3 regions of the Romboutsia sp. D33t1_170424_H2 genome follow, and region 3 is predicted to be linked to each of the others. Evidence: riboswitches for the same ligand, from Rfam matches in the RefSeq annotation. Region 3 holds a riboswitch; each other region holds the start of a gene.
The links. Region 3 has a riboswitch for thiamine pyrophosphate ahead of thiD (bifunctional hydroxymethylpyrimidine kinase/phosphomethylpyrimidine kinase). Riboswitches for the same ligand answer to the same signal wherever they lie in the genome.
Positions count from the first base shown of each region.

Region 1: another riboswitch for thiamine pyrophosphate. It lies ahead of thiS (sulfur carrier protein ThiS); the one in region 3 lies ahead of thiD (bifunctional hydroxymethylpyrimidine kinase/phosphomethylpyrimidine kinase).
Region 2: another riboswitch for thiamine pyrophosphate. It lies ahead of thiC (phosphomethylpyrimidine synthase ThiC); the one in region 3 lies ahead of thiD (bifunctional hydroxymethylpyrimidine kinase/phosphomethylpyrimidine kinase).

Region 1 covers NZ_JADOZQ010000003.1:34,702-37,993, forward strand. Annotated here, with positions in the region: gene I4U66_RS04920 (thiazole synthase) at 1-546, opposite strand, end outside; gene thiF (sulfur carrier protein ThiS adenylyltransferase ThiF) at 566-1,378, opposite strand; gene thiS (sulfur carrier protein ThiS) at 1,380-1,574, opposite strand; TPP riboswitch at 1,705-1,816, opposite strand; gene I4U66_RS04935 (CPBP family intramembrane glutamic endopeptidase) at 2,041-2,817, shown strand; gene hpf (ribosome hibernation-promoting factor, HPF/YfiA family) at 2,906-3,292, opposite strand, start outside.
Region 2 covers NZ_JADOZQ010000004.1:219,338-222,629, reverse strand. Annotated here, with positions in the region: gene I4U66_RS07170 (calcium/sodium antiporter) at 1-6, opposite strand, end outside; gene thiC (phosphomethylpyrimidine synthase ThiC) at 145-1,458, opposite strand; TPP riboswitch at 1,569-1,671, opposite strand; gene nrdE (class 1b ribonucleoside-diphosphate reductase subunit alpha) at 2,049-3,292, shown strand, end outside.
Region 3 covers NZ_JADOZQ010000001.1:344,297-347,588, reverse strand. Annotated here, with positions in the region: gene tenA (thiaminase II) at 1-187, opposite strand, end outside; gene thiM (hydroxyethylthiazole kinase) at 187-972, opposite strand; gene thiD (bifunctional hydroxymethylpyrimidine kinase/phosphomethylpyrimidine kinase) at 989-1,795, opposite strand; TPP riboswitch at 1,946-2,042, opposite strand; gene I4U66_RS01735 (DEAD/DEAH box helicase) at 2,401-3,292, shown strand, end outside.

The DNA of each region.
Region 1 (3,292 bases), on a different contig from region 3:
ATCTACTATTATTGGTATATCTAATTCTTCTATCATTATTTTTATCATTTCTTTCATTTTAAGCCCTCTATTAGAACCTATTGGTGCCCCAAGTGGCATAACTGCTGCTGCCCCTGCTTCTATTAGCCTTTTGCCTGCATATAGATCTGGACTCATATATGGAAGAACTACAAATCCTTCATCAGCAAGTATTTTAGTTGCTTTTATAGTTTCTTCATTATCGGGTAATAAGTATTTTGTATCACTTATTACTTCTATTTTTATAAAGTTTCCACATCCCATTTTTCTAGCTATTCTTGCTATCCTGACAGCTTCCATATGATTAGTCGCTCCTGATGTATTAGGAAGTATTGTCATATTGTTAGGTATATGTGATAGTATATTTTCTTCTGTATTGTCTAAGTCTACTCTTCTTAATGCCATAGTTATTATTTCACTGTTACTTGACTCAATTACTCTTGGTAACATATCATTTGAACTATATTTTCCTGTTCCTATTAAAAGTCTACTATTAAATTCATGACCATTTAATATTAATTTATCCATTTTTATCCCCCATCTAATCTTATTTATCTTCTATTAATATTTTTGTTGCTAAGTTAGCCATGTGATTAGCACATATAGCCACCCTTGGTGCCATAAGCCCATCACCTTCTTTAGCTTCATTTATCCCATCTCCACATATGTAAAATTTATCTCTAATTTTTCTTGTTTTTATTATGTTAGAATCATAATATCCTGCCATTCCAGACGAAGATATTAAATATTTATCTCTCATTTTAGTTAAAATACTATTTGCAATTTCTGCTTTGTACTTTGGATTATCAAAAGCCTCTATTATTATATCTACATTCCCAAATTCATGTATATTTGATGAATCTATTATTTTATTTATAGTTCTAACCTCTATAAATGGATTAATATTTTCTATATTATGTTTAAGTGCATCGGTTTTATATTTTCCTATATCACTTATAAAATATTGTTGTCTATTTAAATTAGATGGTTCTACTATATCAAAGTCTGCTAGTATTAATGTTCCTACACCTATCCTAGCTAAAGATATAGCTATATTTGAACCCAATCCACCAATGCCTAATATTGCTACTTTTCCATTTTTTAATTTATAATGTACATTTGGAGTATGTCTGCTAACCATAAGATTTTCTAATTCTTCAAATTTTGGAATTTCACCCTTTTTTATTAATGTAACTCTATCATTTTCATATAATTTTAAATCTAAATCTGCATCTGTATCTATTGGATGACCATTTAGTATTATTATATCTGCATCTTTTTTATATTTTTCTTTAACTTTATCTACTGTAACTATATCCTTATCAATATTTACAGGTAGATCATTTATAAAAAGTTGCATCTTAGCCTCCTCCAACAAATCTTATGACCTCTATAACATCTTCTTCTCTTACTATATAACTATCGTATTGATTATTTTCAATTATGTTTAAATTTATCTCTACTACTACTCTATCTTTTTTAACTCCAATATCTTCTAATAATTTTGATATTGTCATATCTGGTTTAAATTCAAACTCTTTCCCATTTACCTTCACTTACGTTTCCCCCTTTTAAGGATTATCTTTTATAAGATACAAAAATAATTATATAAATTTAACTTTAATAGCATTAAAAAAGCACTCTCTTTTTATAGAGAGCGCCTTATTTAACTAAAAATCTAGGTACATTAAAATATACGAGCTTCCCTACGTAAGAATTATCTTAATCAGGTTCTTAGAGTCTGAAAGTTATGGCTTTACTTCTCAGCTATCCAATTATAGCTCCCCTAGCTTTTATTTATTTTTACAAGTTGAGTGTAGCACAATATATTTTTATAATCAACAAATTATTAGTTTATAAATAAATTAGATATATATATTCATTATACGAATTTTATTTAATTTTCCTATTAAATTAGTTAACTTTCTTATGTATAATAATTATATAGTTATTCAATAATTTCAATATACTTTGAATTATTCTATAAATTAATTCTTATAAAAAATTCGGAGGCGAAAAAAATTGATTTCAAAAGATACAAAGTACTTTTTTGTAGTACTAATACTTTTTTGTATAATTGGATTTACAGTAACTATATCTACAACACAATTAAATATTTTAATATATGGTTCTCCTATTTTCATGGTGTTTTATGCAATTTCAGGGTATTCTCCTGCTTTAGCTGGATTAATTACCTCTAAAAAGTTTTTATCTAAAGATGAGTTTGATAAATTTTTAAGAAACTGTGTAAATGCAAACAGGAGTCTAAAGGAATATTTATATGTTATTATTACGGCTTTAATACTTTGGACTGTTCCATATATAGTAGTTGAAATGTTTAGAGGTTATGGTGCCCTACTAAAATCTCCATTAATATTTTTAAGTTGGTTAACTCCTGTAATGATATTTGGGGGAGGATTAGAGGAAATAGGATGGAGAGGTTTTTTACTTCCTAAGTTACTAGAGAAATTTTCTCCTTTTAAGAGTTCTCTAATAATAGGTATTATTTGGTCTTTATGGCATCTACCTTTATGGTTTGTAGTTGGTACACCACAACAACATACTAGTTTTATTCCATTTGCACTTAGTTGTATTGCTTCTTCTTTTGTACTTACTTACATATACATAGAAACTAATAGCATTTGGCTTTGTATATTGTTCCATGCTTTAGATAATGCTTGTTCTTATGTATTTGAGTACGATGTGGATTTACATATAATTATAGCCCTAGCAACTTGTCTAGCTGGGTTTATTATATTTTATATATCACACAAATATATAAAATTAAAATCTAAATAATTAAAGTTATATTAATAATAATAAGCTATTTAATAATAAAAACGTATTGAAAATTTCAATACGTTTTTATTATTAAATGTTTATGGCACTACACTTGTTCTATAAGGCCATATCCATCATGTCTTTTATATATAATACTTGTTTTATTTGTCTCTATATTTCTAAATAAAAAGAATTGATGTCCTAATAAATTCATTTGAACAATTGCATCTTCTGGAGTTATTGGCTTGTCCATTTTAAATTTCTTTCTTCTTTTTATTACATCGTCATCTAAATCTATTTCTTCATATTCCTCTATATTATCAAATCTTATACTTTCATTTTTTCTATTTCTTCTTATCATTTGTGTTTTGTATTTTCTAAGCTGTTTATAAAGCTTATCATATAATAAGTCTATTGCTGAATATAAATCTTCTTGGCATTCTTCAGCTCTAACGATAGTTCCATGTTTAGTATATACTGTCGCTTCAATACT
Region 2 (3,292 bases), on a different contig from region 3:
TGCCATTAATATTCCTCCAAAAATATATATTTATAAAGGACAGTATACCACTTTATGTATTCTTTTGTAAATCATTAAAATATGATGAAACTTAGTTATGCAAAGAATATAATAGATATTTATAATATTAAATTAAGTATGTAACTAATTATCTGCTCTTAATAAATTTAAGTCTTTACCACTCATTATTTTATTCATATTTCTCATAGAACACATCTTACCGCACATTGTACAGCTATCATCATGTTTAGGAGTTGACTCTTTTCTATATCTTCTAGCTTTTTGTGGGTCAATAGCAAGTTCAAACATTTTTTCCCAATCAAGTTCTTGTCTAGCTTTACTCATTTGATTATCTATATCTCTAGATTTAGGAATTTTCTTTGCGATATCTGCAGCATGAGCAGCTATTTTAGTAGCTATAATACCTTCTTTAACATCATCTAAGTTAGGTAGTCTTAAATGTTCTGCTGGGGTTACATAACATAAAAAGTCAGCTCCATAACTAGCAGCTAAGGCACCTCCAATAGCACTTGTTATATGATCATATCCAGGGGCTATATCTGTAACTATAGGACCTAGCACATAAAATGGTGCACCATGACAAAGTTTCTTTTCAAGTAACATATTAGACTCAATTTCATCTAATGACATATGTCCAGGACCTTCTATTATTACTTGAACATTTCGTTTCCACGCTCTTAGAGTAAGTTCACCTAATATCATTAATTCTTTTATTTGACAAGCATCTGAAGAGTCATTTATAGACCCAGGTCTTAGAGCATCTCCAAGGCTTAATGTTAAGTCATATTCTTCGCATATATCAAGTAATTCATCAAAGTATTCATAAAAAGGGTTCTCACGTTGGTTAAGCTCCATCCAAGCATACATTAAAGAACCGCCTCTAGATACTATATTAGTAAGTCTTTTGTTTCTTTTAAAAACAGATGCAGTTTCTTTGTTTATACCAGCATGTACAGTAACGAAGTCTACACCATCATTTGCATGATTTCTTACTACATCTAAAAATTCTTTAGCAGTTATATCTTTTAATTCTTTATCGTAAAAACCAACAGCATCGTATATAGGAACAGTTCCTATCATAGCATTAGAAGATGATATAAGTTTTTTTCTAAATTCTTTGGTTTTACCAAAAGAACTTAAATCCATTATAGCTTCGGCTTTCATATCTAATGCCAAATTAACCTTTTTCATCTCTTCATCAATATCACAACAATCTTTTGATATACCTAAATTTACATTTATTTTGGTTCTTAGATTTTCGCCTACACCTTCAGGATTTAAAGATTTATGATTTTTATTAGCAGGTATTGCTACTTTACCTTTAGATATTAGCTCTCTCAAAATATTAACATCCATATTTTCTTTTTTTGCTACTATTTCCATTTCTTTAGTAATTATCCCCTTTTTAGCAGCATCCATTTGAGTAGTATACATCATATTAAAATCCCCCTTATTATATTTTAATAAATAAAAAAAGCCTTACCATAAGGCAAAGCTTCTCAAAATATGTATTAATAAATAGACTATATTTGTTTTATAGCTATTAATAAACACAAAAGTAACTTTCCTACGGTAGTATAAACTACATCAGGTTCGAAGGGTTAATGAATTTATCATTTCTCAGCCTAAAAGGCACCCCTAGTTAGATATCTTTTCAAAAACATTGTAGTTCTTTATTTATGTATTGTAAAGAAATTTTTTGTACTTATAAAAACGGAAAGGCACCTATCAAAAGATAAGTGCCTTTATTTGGGCTAGCGTAATACTTATATAAAATATAAGTTCCCACTTAACTTAAGAATATCATAATGAATATTATTTGTAAATAAAAAAAGCAATTATAAAAAATTATCAATGCCTTATGTGTTGAAAAAACTATATATTAAAAAGAATAAAAAAAATAAAATATAATAATAGATTAAGAATACTTTTATTGGTGTATATACAATATATAGTATTTGGTTTAAATATTATATCTATAAGTGGTAGATAATGATTAGTAAAACATTAAATAAAAGGTGGGAAAAATGAACTGGATAGAACTAAATAATCAAGTCATAATAAAAAATAAAGAAGGAAAATATCAATTAGAAAAAGATAAAGAAGCATTATACAGTTATATAAATGAATATATAAAACCTAGAACAAAGGTATTTAATAGTCTTGAAGAAAGGCTATCATATTTAATAGATAATAATTACTATTCTAAAGAAGTAATAGAAAGATATGATATAGACTTTATAAAAGAAATAGAAAGAATCATAAAAAATTATGGATTTAAATTTAATTCATATATGAGTGCAAATAAGTTTTATCAAAACTATGCACTTAAGACTAATGACAATAAAGAAATATTAGAAAGCTATAATGATAAAGTTCTTATAGTATCTTTAGCACTTGGAAATGGTGATAAAAATTTAGTAAGAAAATTAGCAGAGAAACTAGTAAAACAAGAATTTCAACCAGCAACACCTACATTTTTAAATGCAGGTAGAGCTAGAGCAGGAGAAATGGTATCGTGCTTTTTGATATCTATAGAAGATAGTACAGAAGGTATATCATATGCAATTTCATCAGCAAATCATTTGTCTAAAATAGGTGGTGGGGTAGCACTTAATCTATCAAGGTTAAGAGCTTCAGGAGACCCTATTAAAGACATAGAAGGAGCAGCAGGCGGTGTGGTAGGAGTTGCTAAAATGCTAGAACAGTCATTTACCTACTTTAACCAAATGGGTGCAAGACAAGGTGCCGGGGCTGTATATTTAAGTGTATTTCATCCAGATTTTGAATTACTTATGGATACCAAAAAGATAAATGCAGATGAAAAAATAAGATTAGCATCATTATCTTTAGGGGCATTAATACCAGATAAATTTATGGAATTGGCAGAGAAAAATGAGGTGGCTTATGCATTTTATCCTCATTCTGTTTATAAAAAATATAATATAAATCTTGATGAGATGGATATGGAAAAATGGTATGATATTTTAAAAAATGATGAAGATATACGAAAAAAAGAAATAAATCCTAGAAAAATGCTAACAAAGATAGCACAGATGCAACAAGAAAGTGGATACCCATATGTTGTATTTTTAGATACTGCAAATAGAGAACATATACTAAAAGACGTTGGTAAAATCAAAATGTCTAATTTATGTTGTGAAATATTTCAATATCAAACACCATCAAATATAAAAGGATATGCTGGAGAAAATATATGGGGACAAGATATAAGTTGCAATTTAGGTTCTTTAAACATTGCTAATGTAAT
Region 3 (3,292 bases):
TTGACTTTATTAAGCACATTGCAAATACTTTACCAAATTCTTTAAGGTATAAATAATCTTGTACTAAATAATTTTTAAATTTCTCTTTAGGTAAAGTACCTTCTCCTAGTTCTTTTATAAATGGATGTTCTAAGTATTCTTGCCATATATTTTTAACTTCTTCAAATAAATAATCTGTAAATTTCATTATATAACCTCAACCTTTCCAAATTTATTTAGCTTTTCTTCATCTAGGTCATATATATTATTCATAAGCTCAACTTTGAAGTCTCCTATAGATATATTTTCTTTATCAGCTAGCTGTCCGCATAAACTCATCGTCATTATCCCCATAGAGATAGCCTCTAAAGTTTTATCACTACTCCCAAGATATGATCCCATTAAGCTAGCACACATACACCCTGTACCAGTTATATACTTTAACTTAGGTGTTCCATTATATATTTTAATTATTCTATTTCCATCAGTTACACTATCTACTTTTCCAGTTGCACAAACTACACATTCTAATTTGTTAGCAATCTTTTTTATAGCCTCATCAATATTTTTGTCATCATCAAAAGAGTCAACACCCTTGCCTTTAACATCAAATCCACCTATATATTTAATCTCAGCTACATTTCCTTTTATTGCAGTAAATCTTACTTCATTTAATAATCTTTTTACAAAATTTGCCCTAGTTTTTGTAGCAAATACCCCTACTGGGTCAAGTACAACAGGTTTATTGTACTTATTGGCCATTTTACCTGCTTGTAAAAATAATTCTAAGTTAGAAGATTTCATAGTACCTATATTTATAACCACTGCACTTGCTACCTGAACAATCTCTTCTACTTCTTCATATGAAAAACTCATTAAAGGACTCGCTCCTAGTGCCAATGTTATATTAGCACAATCATTTATAGTTACTTCATTAGTATAATGAAGTACTAATGGATTAATTTCTTTAACTTTATTTATTAAACTATACATATTCTCTACCCCAATACTATATTTTCTTATTTTCTATTTCATAGAAATGATGAACAGGTCCTACTCCACTTCCTATATCAAAACTATATCTTATTGCGTTTGTTATATACTCCTTACTTCTTTTTACGCTTTCACATATATCATATCCTAATGCTAAGTGTGCAGCTATTGCTGAAGATAGTGTACATCCTGTTCCATGCGTATTTTTTCTATATAGCCTTTCACTCTTATATACTTTAAATATATCTTTGCCTATAAGTATATCTACAGCATCACCGTCTAAGTGTCCCCCCTTCATAAGTACAAACTTCGGACCTAATTCTAATATTTTTTGACCTGCTAATTTCATATCCTCAACATTGTCTATTTTAATACCTGTTATTTCTTCTGCTTCTGGTGTATTTGGTGTTATTATGTAGGCCATTGGTATAAGATACTCTATCATACTTTGCTTAGCTTCTGGCTTAAGTAGTGAATATCCACTCTTTGATATCATTACCGGATCAATAACTAGATTTTCTGGTTTGTATTTATCTAGAGTTTTTGCTATTTCTTTTATTATTTCTTCACTAGATACCATACCTATTTTTAAAGATTTTGGACGTATATCATCAAATACAACTTCTATTTGTTTTTTAATTATCTCTTTGCTTAAATCTTCTACCATGAATACACCTTTAGTATTTTGGGCTGTTATAGCTGTTATAACACTCATCCCATAAGTTCCTATTGCACTAAATGTTTTTAAATCAGCTTGTACACCTGCTCCACCAGACGAGTCTGAACCTGCTATTGTCAGTGTAGGTATTTTGTAGTTTTTCATATGATCTTCTCCCTTTTATTTATTAAATATTTAATTTGCTAAAGCTTGTTATCTCCTCAATTAACTTCAATATCATATATTTTTGCAATTAAAAAGCTATACCCCAACATTGGAATATAGCCTTAATTTCTAATTTAATATATAATATAATAATATATTATCAAGCTTTCCTACGCTGGTATTATCCAGATCAGGTACAAGGGTTAACGTTTCGTCTCTCAGCCTTTCGGCACCCCTAGCAAATATTTTATTTTATACTTATAGTATATTTCTATAATCTAAATAAATCAACTTTAATTATAATTTATAAAATCTTCTGTATATTTATAAATACTAACATTTATTTAATACCCATTAATATATAAAACTAACATTAATATTTTATATTAATAAATAATATTATTAGTATTAATTATAACTATATGATATTATTTATTAATACGGAAAATATAAATAAAAAGTTTACTTCGTTTAAGCGATATTCAGGATAACTATTTCTATGTCGCAACGATATAACGTTCACTAATGCTTTAAGCAACGTGTTGGCAAACTATTTCGGTCAAATCCGTTGCTCAAATTATAAAGATATTAAGAGGTAATATATAATGAATTTTGAAGAACTTGGAATTAGTAAAGATTTAGTAAATGTACTAAAAAATAGGGGAATTAACTCTCCTACACCTATACAAAAAGAAAGTATTGGATTTATAAAGTCTGGAAAAGATGTTATAGCAGAAGCTCAAACTGGTACGGGAAAAACTCTAGCATTTTTACTTCCTATATTTGAAAATATTAATCCAAACGCTAATTATGTTCAAGCACTTATATTGTCACCAACAAGAGAGCTAGCTATTCAAATAACTGAACAAGCCATTGAACTTTCAAAAGGTAAGAATATAAATGTATTATCAGCTTATGGTGGAAAAGATATAGCAGGTCAATTAAAAAAGTTAAAGGGAAATATACACCTTATAGTAGCTACACCAGGAAGACTTTTAGATCACTTAGATAGAAAAACTGTAAATCTTAGTAAGTTAAAAACTTTTGTACTAGATGAAGCTGACCAAATGTTATTTATGGGATTTAAAAATGAAGTTGAAGCTATATTAAAGGAAGTTCCTAAAAAGCGTCAAACATTGTGTTTCTCCGCTACTATGAACTCACAAGTTAAAAAATTAGCTTATAGATATATGACTGATCCTGTTGTTGTATCTATAGAAAAAGAAGAAATAACACTTGAAAATATAAATCAAGAAGTTGTAGAAACTACAGATAGAAGAAAACAAGATGCACTATGTTCTGTACTTGATAAAGATAATCCTTTTTTAGCTATAATCTTCTGTAGAACCAAAAGAAGAGCAGATGCTTTAGATGAAGCACTTTGTCAAAGAGGGTATAATTGTGCTAAACTTCACAGCGACATCCCTCAATCAAAACGTGAAAGAATTATGAAATCTTTTAGAAATGCAGATATACAATATCTTATAGCTACTGATG